Regions from separate parts of the Vreelandella janggokensis genome, predicted to be linked through region 2. Evidence: predicted binding sites of a transcription regulator. Region 2 holds the regulator's gene; the other holds the start of a gene.
The links. The regulator sigma-54, encoded in region 2, starts transcription at its own class of promoters, with help from an activator protein. The targets are predictions, from matches to a motif close to TGGCACNNNNNTTGCTNT.
Positions count from the first base shown of each region.

Region 1: QC816_RS07860 (P-II family nitrogen regulator) is a predicted target of sigma-54. The motif match lies at 5,039-5,056, and genes of this name have one in related genera.

Region 1 is NZ_JARWAJ010000002.1:232,053-239,736, forward strand. Features, by position in the region: gene QC816_RS07840 (ABC transporter substrate-binding protein) at 81-965, opposite strand; gene QC816_RS07845 (TonB-dependent siderophore receptor) at 1,102-3,210, opposite strand; gene QC816_RS07850 (helix-turn-helix domain-containing protein) at 3,310-4,269, opposite strand; gene QC816_RS07855 (accessory factor UbiK family protein) at 4,424-4,786, opposite strand; gene QC816_RS07860 (P-II family nitrogen regulator) at 5,120-5,458, shown strand; gene QC816_RS07865 (ammonium transporter) at 5,504-6,751, shown strand; gene glnK (P-II family nitrogen regulator) at 6,942-7,280, shown strand; gene QC816_RS07875 (ferredoxin--NADP reductase) at 7,423-7,684, opposite strand, start outside.
Region 2 is NZ_JARWAJ010000001.1:946,497-954,180, forward strand. Features, by position in the region: gene yjgA (ribosome biogenesis factor YjgA) at 1-81, opposite strand, end outside; gene pmbA (metalloprotease PmbA) at 177-1,517, shown strand; gene QC816_RS04270 (HPr family phosphocarrier protein) at 1,539-1,808, opposite strand; gene rapZ (RNase adapter RapZ) at 1,865-2,746, opposite strand; gene QC816_RS04280 (PTS sugar transporter subunit IIA) at 2,823-3,296, opposite strand; gene hpf (ribosome hibernation-promoting factor, HPF/YfiA family) at 3,301-3,609, opposite strand; gene QC816_RS04290 (RNA polymerase factor sigma-54) at 3,696-5,117, opposite strand; gene lptB (LPS export ABC transporter ATP-binding protein) at 5,222-5,971, opposite strand; gene lptA (lipopolysaccharide transport periplasmic protein LptA) at 5,982-6,476, opposite strand; gene lptC (LPS export ABC transporter periplasmic protein LptC) at 6,480-7,058, opposite strand; gene QC816_RS04310 (KdsC family phosphatase) at 7,065-7,601, opposite strand; gene QC816_RS04315 (KpsF/GutQ family sugar-phosphate isomerase) at 7,623-7,684, opposite strand, start outside.

The DNA of each region.
Region 1 (7,684 bases), on a different contig from region 2:
GTTAATTACCGTACGCTGATTAACCTACCGTATTTATCAGAGGGTGAGTAGCCAGATGCGCGGTACGGCATAGGCTGCCATCACTTCGGGCTTAGCGCTTCCTGGGGCGCGTCTTCCAACGCGGCGACCAGCTCCCTGGCGAAGCGCTGCGCCGAGGGCAGTGCGCCAAAGCTCCACACGGGTGGCAGACGCAAAAGGCGGTCGTTCTTGACGCTGGGTAGCTGTTGCCACAGGCCACTTTCCGCGAGTTGCGCCTCGACGCCAGTAGGCAACGGGTCGACGATCACCAGAGCGGCATCCGGGTAGCGAGCGAGCTCTTCAACGCCGACCAGCGAAAAGCCCCAGGCGTTGGTCGCCTGATCCCAGGCGTTGGGCAGAGCAAGCTGCTCCAGTACCGCGTTATAGAGGCTGTTATCACCGAACACGCGCACGTGGCTGGCATCCATAAACTGGATCATCAATAGCGGCGCCGTGTCGGGTCGTTCGTCACGCAGCCGGGCCATCAGTGAATGCGTCTGCTTGATCAGTTGCGACGCTTGAGGTGCGCGGTCCGCCAGTTCGCCTATCTGCTCGGTGATGCTTTGCATTTCTTCCCAGGTGTCGCTGCCAGGTGTGTAAAGCTCGACAGACGTGACGGGGGCGATGCGCTCCAAACGCGGCGTTAACCCGGCAAACATGGGCGATATCAGGGTCCGCTCGGGTTGCATCTTTGCCAGCAGCTCCATGTTGGGCTGGCTGCGCAGGCCCAGGTCGGCGGCTTCGTCGGGCAGCCGTGGCTCACCCACCCATTCATGGTAGGCCTGTTTTTGGGCGCCACCGACAATGGGGGCGTCCAGGGCAATCAAGGTTTCAGCCACCGTCCAGTCGATAGTCGCCAGTTGCGCCTGGACGGGAAAACCGCCGAGTAGGCACACAGTCAGCAAGCCAATACGAGTGATCAAAGAAGACACAGCGGAACAACGCATGATGACGGCATCAATAGAAAATAAGGGCTGTATTTAAACGATAATATTTATTGTTTGCAAACAAAACGCCCAGGCGAGTGCCTGGGCGCGGTGCCGACGCCGCGAATTTAAAGCTGCTGAACTTAAAACGCCGACATTAAAACCGGTAGTGCACGCTGGCGGTAATGCCGCGTTCGGCGCCAAAGTAGCAGTACTCCAGTGAGTTACACGAGGCGACGTACTCTTCATCCAGCAGGTTGCTGACGTTGAGGCGAGTCTCGACCCCTTGCATGCCTACCTCGCCAAGATCGTAGCCGAGCGTGGCGTCCACCAGGGTGTAATCCGGTACCGTTTCGGTATTGGCACGGTCAGCCGCAATGTCGGCGTAGTGGCGTACGCCTGCGCCGATGTCGGCGCCGCTCAGCCAGCCGTCGTTAAACGCATACTGCGCCCACAGCTGAACCTGGTGGCGCGGCGAATAGATGGCGTCATTGCCCTCGTAGCCGTCGTCGCTCTTGGCGTAGGTGATGTCGGTGAAACTGTACCCGGCCTGGAGCGACAGCGCATCGGTGAGTTGGGTACGCGCCTCCAGCTCGATGCCCTGGGACTCGAGCTCACCCACCGCGCGGTAGGGATCCGAGGGTTGCTCTTTGGTGGCCACGTTTTCCTGGCTGATGTGAAACAGGGCGGCACTGTACTGGCTGGCGCTGTCGTTGGGCTGGTATTTCACCCCGGTTTCCCACTGTTCGCCTTCCATGGGGGCCAGCAGGTCACCGTTGGCATCCACAAAGCTGGTGGGGGTGAAGGCCGTCGAGTAACTCAGGTAAGGCGCGACGCCGTTTTCGAACAGATAGACCGCCCCGGCCCGGCCGCTGAACTGGGTGTCGTCGAGGGTGCTCGATTGGCCGGTATCCTGATTGGTGTTGTCGATGTCGACCCAGTCGTAGCGCCCGCCCAGGGTGAAGCGCCAGTTATCCAGCGCGATCAGGTCTTGCAGGTAGACGCCGGTCTGTTCCAGCTCGTGACGCTCGTTGGTGGGCGCATACATCGCCGTGGGGTCGGCGCCGTATTCTGGATCAAAGGCATCGAGGGACGGGAACTCACCTTCGCGGAAATTAATGTCATTATCGCGCTGCTGGTAGTCGACCCCGACCAGCACGGTATGGTCCATAAAGCCATCGTTGAGGTTGGCTTCAAGCTGGTTATCCACCGTCCAGGCGTCGAGCGATTCGTCGCTGCCGGCGTAGTAGCGGGCCAGTTCATTGGAGGTGGGTGACGTCCAGCCAAAGCCATAGACCTGGTTCAGGGTGACATCGGAATTGAGGTAGCGCAGCTGCTGGCGCGCGGTCCAGTCGTCATTGAAACGATGCTCGAAGGCGTAGCCCACCATGCGTTGGGTGCGCTCATAGGCGTCGTAATCTTCCTCGCCGTCGAAGAAGTTATTGCTTATCTTGCGTCCGTTGCGCGGGACCACGGCGCCTTCGTAAGGCACGCCGGAGTGGTAGCCGCCCTCGGGTTCGTCCTGCAGGTAGGCGTCCAGGGTCAGGCTGGTGGCGTCGCTGATATCCCAGGTGAGCGACGGTGCAATGGCGTAGCGTTCCTCCTCTGTCGGACCAAACTGGGTATCGGCGGCGCTGGCAATGCCCACCAGTCGATAGGCTACGCGCTGTTCTTCTCCCAGCGGACCGGTCAGATCAAAGGCGGCGCTGCGCTGGTTGTTATTGCCCACGCGGAAGCGTAGCTCGCCGCCGGACTTGAACTCTGGGCGCTTGCTGTTCAGCGCCACCACGCCGCCGGGCGAGGCCTGGCCGTAGAGCACTGAGGCTGGCCCTTTGACCACTTCAATGCTGTCCAGAAACCACGGGTCGACGCGCAGGGAACTATGCGAGTTGGTATCGCCGATGAGTTTCAGGCCGTCAAGAAAGGTGTTGCTCAAGCTGCCATCGGAGAAGCCGCGCAGCACCAGGTAGTCGAAGCGGTTCGACGCGCCGATCTGGTTGCTATAGACCCCGGGCGTGTAGTCGGTCGCCCGCTGTACGGTACTAACCCCGCGGTTGTCCATATCCTCGCGGGTAATGGTGGACACGCTCTGGGGCGTTTCGATCGACGGCGTTTCCACCTTGGTGGCCGCCTGCTGGGCGGTAACGGTCACCGTGCCCAGGTTGTCGCGCTGGGCTTCCTGAGCGGCTGCAAAAGGCACGCCGCTGGCGATGGCGACGGCAATGACCAGCAGCGATGGGCGGAAGTGGCAAGCTAAAATTGGCATGGCAAGGATCCCTTGATAGTTTTAGTAATGAGAATTGTTACTTTTCAGCGCAAGGGATAGGTATGCGATCTGCCAAATTGGCTATGTGCAATGCCAAATTTATCGGGGAGTGTGCTGTGAGATGACGTCATGGGGTGCGATGCCAAAGCGACGACGAAACGCCGTGGCAAAATTGGTGGCGTGGCGGTAGCCACAGGTGTGCGCGACTTGCTGAACACTCATCCCACGTTGAAGAGCCTGATAGGCTTTGGCCAGTCGGCATTGGCGTAGATGCTCAAAAATTGAGCAGCCATAGCGGGCACGAAATTTCTGGCGAAGGCTGCTTGGGCTCATCGCCACTTCCCTTGCCAGGTCGCTGAGGCAGTACTTGCGCTCGGGATGAGACGCCAACCGGGTATGGAGGGCGGCTAAACGCGCCTCGTCGCGGGCCGGTATAATCGGCTGCGCCTGAGCTGGGTCTTGCCGTGCACACTGGGGTAACCCTTCACCCAGCAGTTGCAGGGCCAGGCCTTGCCAGATCAGTGGCTGGCGCCAGTCGGCCAGTGGTTCGGCGGTCGTATGGCGTAACATTTGCGTAAAGGCGTCCGACAAGCGCCAAGGGTATAAGCCCGGCGCTGGGGGCGTCGATGGCAGGTCCAGGTTGGTGGTGGCGAGCACTGCCAGGTTCACCGTGTGCAGCCTTGCCTGAGCCGGCTGAAAAACGGTCAGCGGCTGCTCGGCAGTGAAATGGACGCACATGCCGTCGCCTGCCTTGAGTTCCAGGCGTTGATCCCCCAGGCGGGCGGTGATGTGCCCCTCGAGTACCACGCTGATAAACCAGGGCACTGTCTGGCGAGAGGCTGAGCTATAGGCGCAGTTCACGCATAGATCGGAAAGCGTCAAGTGCATTGCTTGAGGCAGGGCAACGTCGCGAACGCTGCCGGTGGCGACGCTCGCCCCGGCAGATGCATTGCGAACGCGATAGTCAATACCGAAACGCTGGCCTAGCTGGGCAAGCGTCCCCGGTGTTAGTTCATAAAGCGGTTGACTGACTTGAGGGCCGAAGGTGGCGGTGGTCATGCGTGCATCACGTAACGGTGAAATTCGGCAATGCATCAAAATGGGGCATTGACGCGAGAGTTGTCGCGCGAATCCCCCGGTGTTGCCTGCATCATGGGATGCGAATTACGTTACCATGTGCACAATAATAATCAATGATATCTATTCGCATTCATCATTGCGGTTTGGATTCGTCTTCATCTTCCTTGGTGTCGACGTTATCGGAATCTGCCTGGGGCTCTGCTGGTAGCGGCGGTGCCTCGGCTTCGACGGGCGTCGAGGCATCGGCTGCCTGGGCGTCCACGGCGGCTTCGAGGCTGGCGACCTGGCGTTCCAGCGCTTCTACCCGTGAGCGGGTGCGCTGCAATACGTCCATCAAAATATCGAAGTCCTCCCGGGACACCAGTTCCAGTCGGTCAAAGGCCCCCCGCACCACCTGATGAACCCCTTTCTGGATATCTTCAGGCGCTTGGGAAGCGTTCTGCAAGCGGTCGCCGATTTGCTGGGCGAGTCGGCTAATACGGTCTTGAGGCGCCATGGCTTTCTCCTAACGGTCAATGTCTCGATACAGCTATCTGATCATCAGGATACGCAACCCAGGCGGGATTCGCATGCTTCTTGGGCTAATTTGTGCCGCTGGCTGATGCCCTACGGTGGGGCGTTTGCGTTTTGCCTTTGAGCAATTTTGGTGCAATACCTGGCTTGTTAGCGTGTATGGCGGGCGGTGAGTCGCCAGTATGCCCCACACTATTACCTTTAAATAAATGAAATATAAGTAAAAAAAATCAGATGGCACGGTATGCGCATTAGTGGAGCAGGCACTTTTTTTGGGCGGCTCGGCCGCTCCTTAATCCAGCAGGGGAGATTCGGGATGAAACTCATCACCGCCATTATCAAGCCATTCAAGCTCGACGACGTTCGCGAAGCACTGGCCGACAACGGTGTTCAGGGCATTACCGTCACCGAAGTTAAAGGCTTCGGCCGTCAAAAAGGCCATACCGAGCTATACCGCGGCGCTGAATACGTGGTCGATTTCTTGCCCAAGGTAAAAGTCGAGGTCGCCGTGGACGACGGTCGCCTCGAAAGCGTGCTCGATGCGATCTGCAGCGCGGCCAACAGCGGCAAGATCGGCGACGGCAAGGTATTTGTCACGCCGCTTGAAGACGTTATTCGGATTCGGACGGGTGAGCGCGGTGCGGACGCCGTTTAAACCTGGCTTTACGGGTCATTTCTTTAGTTCAACGGGGAACTTACAATGAATGAGTTGACTGATCTGAGCTACGCGCTCGATACGTTTTACTTTCTGATCTGCGGTGTGCTGGTCATGTGGATGGCCGCTGGCTTCTCCATGCTGGAAGCTGGCCTGGTGCGTTCCAAGAACACCGCTGAAATTCTCACCAAGAATATCGCGCTGTTTGCGATTGCCTGCACCATGTACCTGCTGGTGGGCTACTACATCATGTACTCCGGCAACGCCGGTGGCTTCCTGCCCAATCTGGGCTTCCTGATCGGCGCTGAGAATAGCGTGGATGCGGTTACCGCCGGTGGCGATGACGCACCTTACTACTCCATGCGTTCCGACTTCTTCTTCCAGGTCGTCTTTGTCGCAACCGCAATGTCGATCGTCTCAGGTGCGGTCGCCGAACGCATGAAACTGTGGGCCTTCCTGGCATTTGCCGTGGTGATGACGGCCGTGATCTATCCGGTGTCTGGCTACTGGACCTGGGGCGGCGGCTGGTTGGCCGAAGTCGGCTACTCTGACTATGCCGGTTCGGGCATCGTGCACCTTGCCGGTGCTGCAGCCGCGTTGGCAGGCGTTATCGTACTGGGGCCGCGTAAGGGCAAGTACGGCAAAGATGGCTCCATCCACGCGATTCCGGGTGCCAACATGCCGCTGGCGACGCTGGGTACCTTCATCCTGTGGATGGGCTGGTTCGGCTTTAACGGCGGCTCTGAATTGAAACTGGCCGCGGTTGATTCCGCCAACAACGTCGCCCAGGTGTTCGTGAATACCAACGCCGCGGCTGCCGGTGGTGTGATTGCCGCCCTGATTCTTGCCAAGCTGTGGTTCCGTAAAGCGGACCTCACCATGGCGCTCAACGGCGCGCTGGCTGGCCTGGTGGCAATTACTGCCGACCCGCTGTCGCCTTCGGCACTGGGTGCGACGATTATCGGTGCGATCGGTGGTCTGATCGTGGTGGCTGCCATCGTCACGCTGGATAAGCTGAAACTGGACGATCCAGTCGGTGCCATCTCCGTTCACGGTGTGGTGGGTATCTGGGGCGTGCTGGCTGTGCCGTTGAACAATGATGGCGCCTCTTTCGGCCCGCAGCTTATCGGTATCTTGGGTATCTTCGCCTGGGTCTTCATTGCCAGCCTGATCGTATGGCTGATCCTGAAAGCCATCATGGGTATTCGCGTCAGCGAAGAAGATGAGTACGAAGGCGTCGATATCGCCGAGTGCGGTCTTGAAGCCTACCCTGAGTTCGGTATCAAAAAATAACGGGTCGGTGCCCAAACCTTATTGGGTGCCAACCAGAAGAGCCCGAGTGCTCGTTACTAGCCTCCCTTCACGGGGAGGCTTTTTTTATTCTGCGCCGGTAGCGGTGTATGCTGATAGGTAACGGATAGCGAGCAGGGCGCTAGGCTTGTTATCTTTCATTATCATGGCTACCCAGCTAGAGGATCTCGCAATGAAACTAATCTCTGCCATTATCAAGCCATTCAAGCTTGATGACGTGCGCGAATCGCTCTCCGACATTGGCGTACAGGGCATTACCGTCACCGAAGTCAAAGGTTTTGGTCGTCAGAAGGGCCACACCGAGTTATACCGCGGTGCTGAATATGTGGTTGATTTTCTACCCAAAGTGAAGCTCGAAGTGGCGGTTGACGACGACATGGTCGAGCAGGTCATCGAGGCGATCACCCAGGTAGCGAATACCGGCAAAATCGGCGATGGCAAGATTTTCGTCATGCCGCTTGAGCAAGTGATTCGTATCCGTACCGGCGAGACCGGTAAAGACGCGGTATAACGACCCGCGCGCCAGAACACGAAACCCCCGCCAAGCGATGCTGTTACGCACCGAGTGGCGGGGGTTTTTATTGGGCGAGTTGTCGCTGAGAGAGCTACTTGTTGAGGAAGTGACTCGTTGAAAGAGTGACTCGTTGAGAGCGTTACTTTTCGACAAAAGCCCGTTCGATGACGTAGTCGCCCGGCTCACCCATGCGTGGCGAGATGTTCAGGCCCAGTTCGTCGAGTAGCGCGCTGGTGTCGTCGAGCATGGCCGGGCTGCCACAAATCATTGCACGGTCCTGGCGCGGGTCGATGGGCGGAAGCCCTGTGTCTTCGAACAGTTTGCCGGTGCGGATGTGGTCGGTCAGGCGGCCCATGGTGTGGAACTCTTCACGGGTAACGGTCGGGTAGTAGACCAGCTTC
Region 2 (7,684 bases):
ATGCATTTCGCGCTTCAACTGGGACTTGCTGGGGCGCTCTGCCATGCCGTCGTCTAGGGGCTCGGGGCGTTGTTTTGGCATCGTAGGTTCTCATCAACAGAATTCGTGGTCTTATTATATCAGGCTGCGATGCTCAATATTGATCTACCGACCATGTCGGTGGTTAAGGAGATTGTATGGCACAAGCGTTCGACGCATCTGCCCAGCAGGCACTGCTCACTCTTCGCGCTGAAAGCGCGCTGGCAATGGCCAAACGGATGGGGGCAGATGCCGCTGAAGTGGGCGCAAGTGTTGATCAGGGAATTGGCGTCAGTGTCCGCCAGGGCGAAGTGGAAACCGTTGAGCTTTCCCGTGACCAGGGGATTGCCATCACCGTATATGTGGGGCAGCGCAAGGGTAGCGCATCATCCACTGATGCCAGCGAGGCCTCGCTTCAGGCAACCGTCGAAAAGGCCCTGGGGATTGCCCGCTATACGGGGGAGGACCCGTCGGCAGGTCTTGCTGATGCGGCGCTCATGGCGACCGATATCCCGGATCTGAAAGTCCATCACCCCTGGGCGTTAACCACTGACCAGGCGATCGAGCTGGCCTTGGCCTGTGAGCAGGCAGGACGGGACGTAACGGGGATTACCCAGTCGGACGGGGCATCGTTGTCCAGCGGTGAAGGCGTGCGGGTGTACGCCAACAGCCATGGCTTCATCGGTACCCAAAAAGGTAGCCGACATTCGCTTTCCTGCATGTTGATTGCCGAAGACGAGCAAGGCATGCAGCGCGACATGGACTATACCTCGGCACGTGATCCTGGGCAGTTAACCGACCCGGCGACGGTAGGCCGCGAAGCGGCGAGACGTACGTTGCGTCGGCTGGGGGCCAAACGGCCGCCTACCGGTACGTATCCGGTGTTGTTCGATCCAAGTCTGGCCAGTGGTCTGGTGGGCCATCTGATGGGCGCGCTGGCAGGCGGTGCGCTATACCGTCAGGCCTCATTTCTGTGTGATCGACTCGATACCGCGCTGTTTCCCGATTGGTTCAGCCTGGAAGAACGACCCATGGAAATCGGCGCGACGGCGAGCTCACCCTTCGACGGAGAAGGTGTTCAAACGCGCAACAACCGCTTTATCGAAAACGGCCAGATTGCAAGCTATATGTTGTCCTCCTACAGCGCACGGCGTTTGGGAATGAGTACCACGGGTAATGCTGGCGGCGCGCGCAATTTGCGCATTACCGCGCCGTTATCCAGCCCGGCAGCCCTGTTCGAGCAAATGGGCACTGGTGTCTGGGTGACTGAGCTGATGGGGCAGGGAATCAATGGCGTGACCGGCGATTATTCCCGTGGTGCGGCCGGTTTCTGGGTCGAGAAAGGCGTGGTTCAATACCCGATCGAGGAGTTCACCATTGCGGGCAACCTGGAGCGTATGTTCGGAGGCCTGGTAGGCGTGGGAGATGATATCGACCGCCGGGGTAGCATCCATTCCGGTAGCTGGTTGATTGATGGCATGACCATCGCCGGTAACTAACCAAGCGTTGAAGGCAGGGCTTTACTTGTCTTCGTCAAAGCGGGCGTCGAACAGCGATTGAATGGCATCCAACGCCTGTTCGGCGTCATCGCCTTCTGCCTTGATGCATAGCTCCGTGCCACAGGGCGCCGCTAGCATCAGCAGTGCCATGATATTGGCGGCATCGGCTTCCTGTTGCTGTTTGCAAATGCGTACGTTGGCGTCAAATTGCTGACTGCACTGAACAAGCTTCGTGGCGGCCCGCGCGTGAAGACCGCGTTGGTTAGTGAGGGTAAGTCTACGTTCTGGCACCCTGGTTCCTTTTGGCTATGAGGGTCTTCGCGATAGCGGGTCAATGTGGCTCGAACTTAAAGCGGCGCGTTAACCGTGTACTGCAAGCCTAGCTCGCGGTGGCGTAATTTTACTTCGCCCTGTTGGCTGGCGATGCGTTGCGCCAGTTGTTCAGCCATATACACGGAGCGATGCTGACCGCCGGTACAGCCGATCGCAATGGTCATGTAGCTGCGCTGGCTATGCTGGTAGGCGGGCAGCCAGCGTTCAAGCCATGCCTGAATATCGCTGGTCATGTCATCGACCAGTGGGTAGCTGGATAAAAACGCAATGATGTCGGCATCGCGGCCAGTGGAGCCTCGTAGCACAGGGTCCCAGTAGGGGTTTGGCAGGCAACGGACATCAAAGACAATATCGGCATCCAGCGGAACGCCGCGCTTATAGCCGAAGGACTCGAAGGTCAGCGTTAGCTCATCGCGTCGCTGATGGGCGACCTGGTCGGTGATGCGCCGACGAAGGTCATGGACTGAAAGCCGCGTTGTGTCGATGGTCAAATCGGCCAGATCGCGTATCTCGTGCAGCGTTTGCTCTTCTTTGTCGATGGCTTCTTCTAGCGTGAGACTGCTGTTGCGCGTGAGCGGATGCCGCCTGCGAGTGGCTGAATAGCGCTCCAGTAAAATACGTGCGTCGGTGGTGAGATACACGATCTGGCACTTGATGGTCCGCTGTCGAAGCTCCTTGAGCAGTTCTGGAAGTTTGGCAAGTGCGCCTGGCAGATTGCGTGCATCAATGCTGACAGCCAAGTGGGAGCGATCACCCTGATCACGCAACTCATCCACCAGCGAGTCCAATAGCATGGCGGGCAGGTTATCAATGGCGTAATAACCCAGATCTTCCAGCGCCTGTAAGGCTATCGATTTGCCTGACCCCGATCGGCCACTAATAATGACGAGTTGCATGAAGGCTCTCTTGCTTGCGGTCAAGCGACTTGGATAAACGCCCCTTGGTCAGGACGGTTCATTACGTGCCGACCTATTAAAGGCTGGCCGCCTGGTCGCGTATCTTGGCGGAGATGAGGTCCAGCAATTCACGTTGACTACCCGACTTACGGAGCTGCTGGCGCGTGTCGGCATCATTCATGATGGAAGCAACTTGTCCCAGCAGTGCGAGATGGGTGTCGTCGGCTTCTTCAGGCACGAGAAGAACAAACACCAGGTCAACCGGGTCGCCATCAATGGCGTCAAAGTCGACCGCTTCATTGAGTTTGAGAAAGCCGGCGATAGGTGAATCACAGTGTGGGCTTCGAGCATGGGGAATCGCCACGCCGTTGCCAATCCCCGTACTGCCGAGGCGTTCACGACCAATCAAACGGCTGAACACTTCCTGGCTGTCGAGGCTGGGAATGTTTTGTGCGATAAAGGTGCTGAAAAACTCCAGCACCCGTTTTTTGCTGCCCCCGGGCACATCGTAGAGAACGCGTTCCGGGGGGAGGATTGTGGCCAACGTCATTGAATTAACGCACACCTGCGCCCTGGGCGCGGGCTTGTGCTTTTTCCTTATGCTTAACGAGCTGTCGATCAATCTTGTCCGCCAGGGCGTCGATGGCGGCGTACATGTCATTATCGAGGGCCTCGGCATGCAAGTCAGCTCCTGCCGCGTGGAGTGTGCAGGCGGCCTGTTGACGCTCTTTTTCGACCGAGAGCGTTACCTGCACGGTGGTGATGTTGTCGTAATGGCGCTCAACGCGTTCCAGCTTTTCGTTGACATAGTCACGCAAGGCGTCAGTCAGATCTACATGATGACCGGTGATATTGACTTGCATTGACGTACTCCTTATCCGTCGGACTGTCCTTCGATTGTAACCCTTTTTGGCGTTAAGCAAAGCCCTTGTGTTGAGTTTCCGTTTGCTTAACGTAAGCGACGCCGTTCGCTGGACGAAGGGATGCCCATGCCTTCGCGGTATTTGGCAACCGTGCGACGTGCTACGTGGATGCCGGCTTCCTCCAGCAGGGTGACCAGACGGCTATCTGACAAAGGTTTGCCGGGGGGTTCTTCCTGAATCAGTTTTTTGAGTCGAGCGCGTATGGCCGTGCTGGAGTGGCTGTCGCCGTCCTGGCCACTGATCTGGCTGGAAAAGAAGTATTTAAGCTCGAAAATTCCCCGCGGTGTATGGATGAACTTCTGGGTGGTGACGCGAGAGATGGTCGACTCATGCATCTCTACCGCATCGGCAATATCGGCCAGTATAAGCGGTTTCATGGCCTCTTCGCCGTGTTCGAGAAAGCCGATCTGGCGAGTGATGATTTCGCGGCCGACGCGTAACAGGGTGTCGTTGCGGCTGGAGAGGCTTTTGATCAGCCAGCGGGCTTCCTGCAAGTGATCCTTGAGGAACTGGTTATCATGACTCTTGTCGGCGCGCTTGATCAGGCTAGCGTAGTCGGGTTGAATCCTGAGCTTGGGTAAGGCCTCTGGGTTGAGTTCGAGGTGCCAGCCTTCGTTATCGTGGCGAACCACCAGGTCGGGAATCACGTAGCTATCGTCAGTGGCGCTGTAAACGCTGCCGGGGCGCGGGTCCAGGCTTCTGATCAGTTGGATGACGTCATCGAGTTGCACATCGTCCAGGCCGAGTCTTCGCTTGAGGAGGCGCTGATCATTTTTACCCAGCGCTTCAAGGAACTGGCGAACCAGACGCCGCGCAGGAATCAGCAGCGGTGTGTCACCGGGTAGTGCGGCGAGCTGAAGCATCAGGCATTCGCGAAGATCGCGGGCGAAGATGCCGGTGGGCTCGAACTGTTGCAGTCGCAGTAGAATGGTTTCAACCTCGCGCTGGCTGAGGCCTTCCACGCCCTGGTCTCGCAGTCCTTCGCGGATATCGGCAAGGGGCTGGGTGAGATAGCCGTTAGCATCCAGTGCGTCAATCAGGCTCTCGGCCACCAACTGTTCACGTTGGCTCAAATCGGTCATGGCGAGTTGCCAGAGGAGGTGGCCATGCAGCGTTTGCCCGGTGGCCTGGCGCTCGAAGTCAGGCCCCTCGCTACTTGTGCTGCCACTGCCCATCGTATCCTGATAGGTATCTGACCAGTCGCTATCGACGGATAGCTCCTTGGGAATGCTATCTGCCCACTCGCTTGCTTCCGGCTCGCTGTCAGCTTGCTCGCTTTCGCTGAACTCATCTTCCTGCTCGAGCATGGGGTTGGCGTCAAGCGCTTGCTGGATTTCTTGGCGTAAATCGAGCGTTGATAGCTGTAGCAGGGCAATTGCCTGCTGCAGCTGGGGTGTCATGGTGAGCTGAGTGCCGATCCGCAGTTGAAGAGAAGCTTTCATGACCATCTGAGAACCACTCGTTTATCGGAAAGCATCCACCCTAGTGCGAGTTGTGTTTGGGTGCAAGTGCAATAAGTATGCCATCGGCAATAAATATGCCATTGATGGCTTTAGAGACGGAAATCAGCACCTAGGTAAACGTCACGCACCTCCTGATTGTCAAGAATGGCGGCCGGCGAACCGCTGGCGATAATATGCCCGTCGCCGACGATATACGCCACATCGCAAATATCCAGCGTTTCACGCACGTTATGATCGGTAATCAATACGCCAATACCTCGCTCCTTCAAGGCGCGGATGATCGACTTGATATCGCCCACGGAGATGGGGTCTACACCTGCAAAAGGCTCATCAAGCAGGATGAACGCAGGCTCTGTCGCGAGGGACCGGGCGATCTCGACGCGGCGCCGTTCGCCTCCGGAAAGGCTCATGCCCATATTGTCGCGGATGTGGGTAATATGGAACTCTTCCAGGAGTGTTTCCAGGCGTGCTTCGCGTCCGGCTCGATCCAGGTCGTGACGGGTTTGTAAAATGGCCATGATGTTGTCGGCGACGGAGAGTTTGCGAAAGATCGACGCCTCCTGGGGCAAATAGCCAATGCCTGCCTTGGCACGCTCGTGCATGGGTGCTCGGGAAAGGTCCAGGCTATCAATCCCGACGCTGCCTGCATCTGCCTTGACCAGGCCGACAATCATGTAGAATGAAGTGGTTTTACCGGCGCCGTTGGGGCCGAGCAAACCGACGATGCTGCCTTGTGAGATATCCAGGTTGATGTCTTTTACGACGCGTCGGCGCTTGTAGCTTTTCGCCAAATGGCGGGCGTATAGCGTTTGTGTTGCGCTGTTGTCGGCAACTGCCATCAGGCTCTCCTTATCCCTCGGGTTGCAGCGTCATGCGGATGCGCTGCGACTCTTGATTGTCGACGTCGGAGCGCGCCTTGACGAACTCGCGGTCGATAAAGTATTCCAGCCGCCCCCCGGTGAAGCGGTCGCCTTGCTGGATGATTTCCGCCTGGTCAATCAACTCGACGCGTCGCTCGGCGACATGGTAGATCACCCTTCGACCCCAGCCTTCCATCGGGCCATCCTGGTCTTCGGGTTGCCGCCGCAAATAGGCCCGTTCGCCCAGCGCCGTGGCCCGCGAGAGCTCGCCTTCCTCATTTCGCTGGATTTCCACTTCGTCGCCTCTTATCAGCATGTTGCCTTGGCGAACTTCGACGTCGCCGGTGTAGACCGCTGTACCGGCGCGCTGATCCAGGTCGAGCTGGTCGGCGACGACTTCAACCGGTTGCTGGTGATTATCTGCGGTTGCGTAAAAAGGCACTAGGCAGGCAGCAGCCATCGCCGTGTAGATAAACGCTTTCATGTTTCATTCCTGTCCGGGTTGCGTCTCCGGAGGGTGGTGGCCTTGAACGTTACCTTCGAGGCGCACCTCCTCCTCGTTGAGCCATGCATCCATTCGCTGTGCTGTCATGCGCTGGGGCGGTTGCTGGAGCAGCACATGAGTATTACTCCACGCATGGGCGGTTTTCCCCTCATAGTGCAGAACGTCCGTGTCGAGCTGCCAGCCTTCATCAGGGGCGATCAATCTTGCATTGCCCGAAAGCGTCAGCTCCTGGGAACGGGTATTCAGCGTACCTATCTCTGACGTGGCGTTCCAGATTCGTCGCTCGCTGTCATAAAGCGTGGCGTGCGGCGTTTCGGCGAGTGTTGAGGCGGATTGGGGGGTATGTACCAGACGAGGCGTGGTTAACCCCTGCTGAATATTCCCCTGTTCATCAAACAGTGTAAGCTCGGCATTGTGAAGGACATGACCTGGCTCCTCGGCTCGGGCTTCCGGGTCTGTCGGGACAGTCTGTGGGCCACCTGGGTCCAGCCATACCAGAAAGCCACCCAGAGCCAGCACTATCAGGGCCAGTCCCAGGCGCGTGCGCAGTGTCTTCAGCATAGTGCCTCAGCCGTGTAGATAAGTATCGACGACGGCACCCCAGTGGCCCTGAGCATCGAGTAACGTATCGCAGACTTCGCGGACAGCGCCGTGTCCCCCCAGGCGTTCGGTGACCCAGTCAGCGTGGGTGTGCATGTAGTCAGGGGCGTTGGGTACCGTGATGCCAACCCCCGAACGCTTGATGCTGGCCAGGTCGGGAAGGTCGTCACCGCAATAGGCAACCTGAGACAAGTCAAGCTCCAGGCGTTGGCACAGGCCGCGGAGGACGGCCAGTTTATCTTCGCAGCCTTGATAGACGTGGGGGATGCCCAGAGCGGCGGCACGTTGGCTGACCATGGGGGAGTCGCGGCCGGTGATCAAGGCCACTGAGATGCCCGCACGTTTCAACAACTTGAGTCCATGGCCGTCCTGGGTGTGGAAGGCTTTTATTTCGACACCGTCGGCTTGAAAGTAGAGGCGACCATCGGTAAGCACACCATCGACATCAAGGGCAAATAAGCGAATGCGACGTAGTCGGTCGAGTAGGTCAGCAGAAAGGGTCATTAGGACTCCGGTCGATTTAGGTTAAATAACGCCGCTGGCAAGCAGGTCATGCATATGCAGCGCGCCTATCGGGCGCTGGTGTT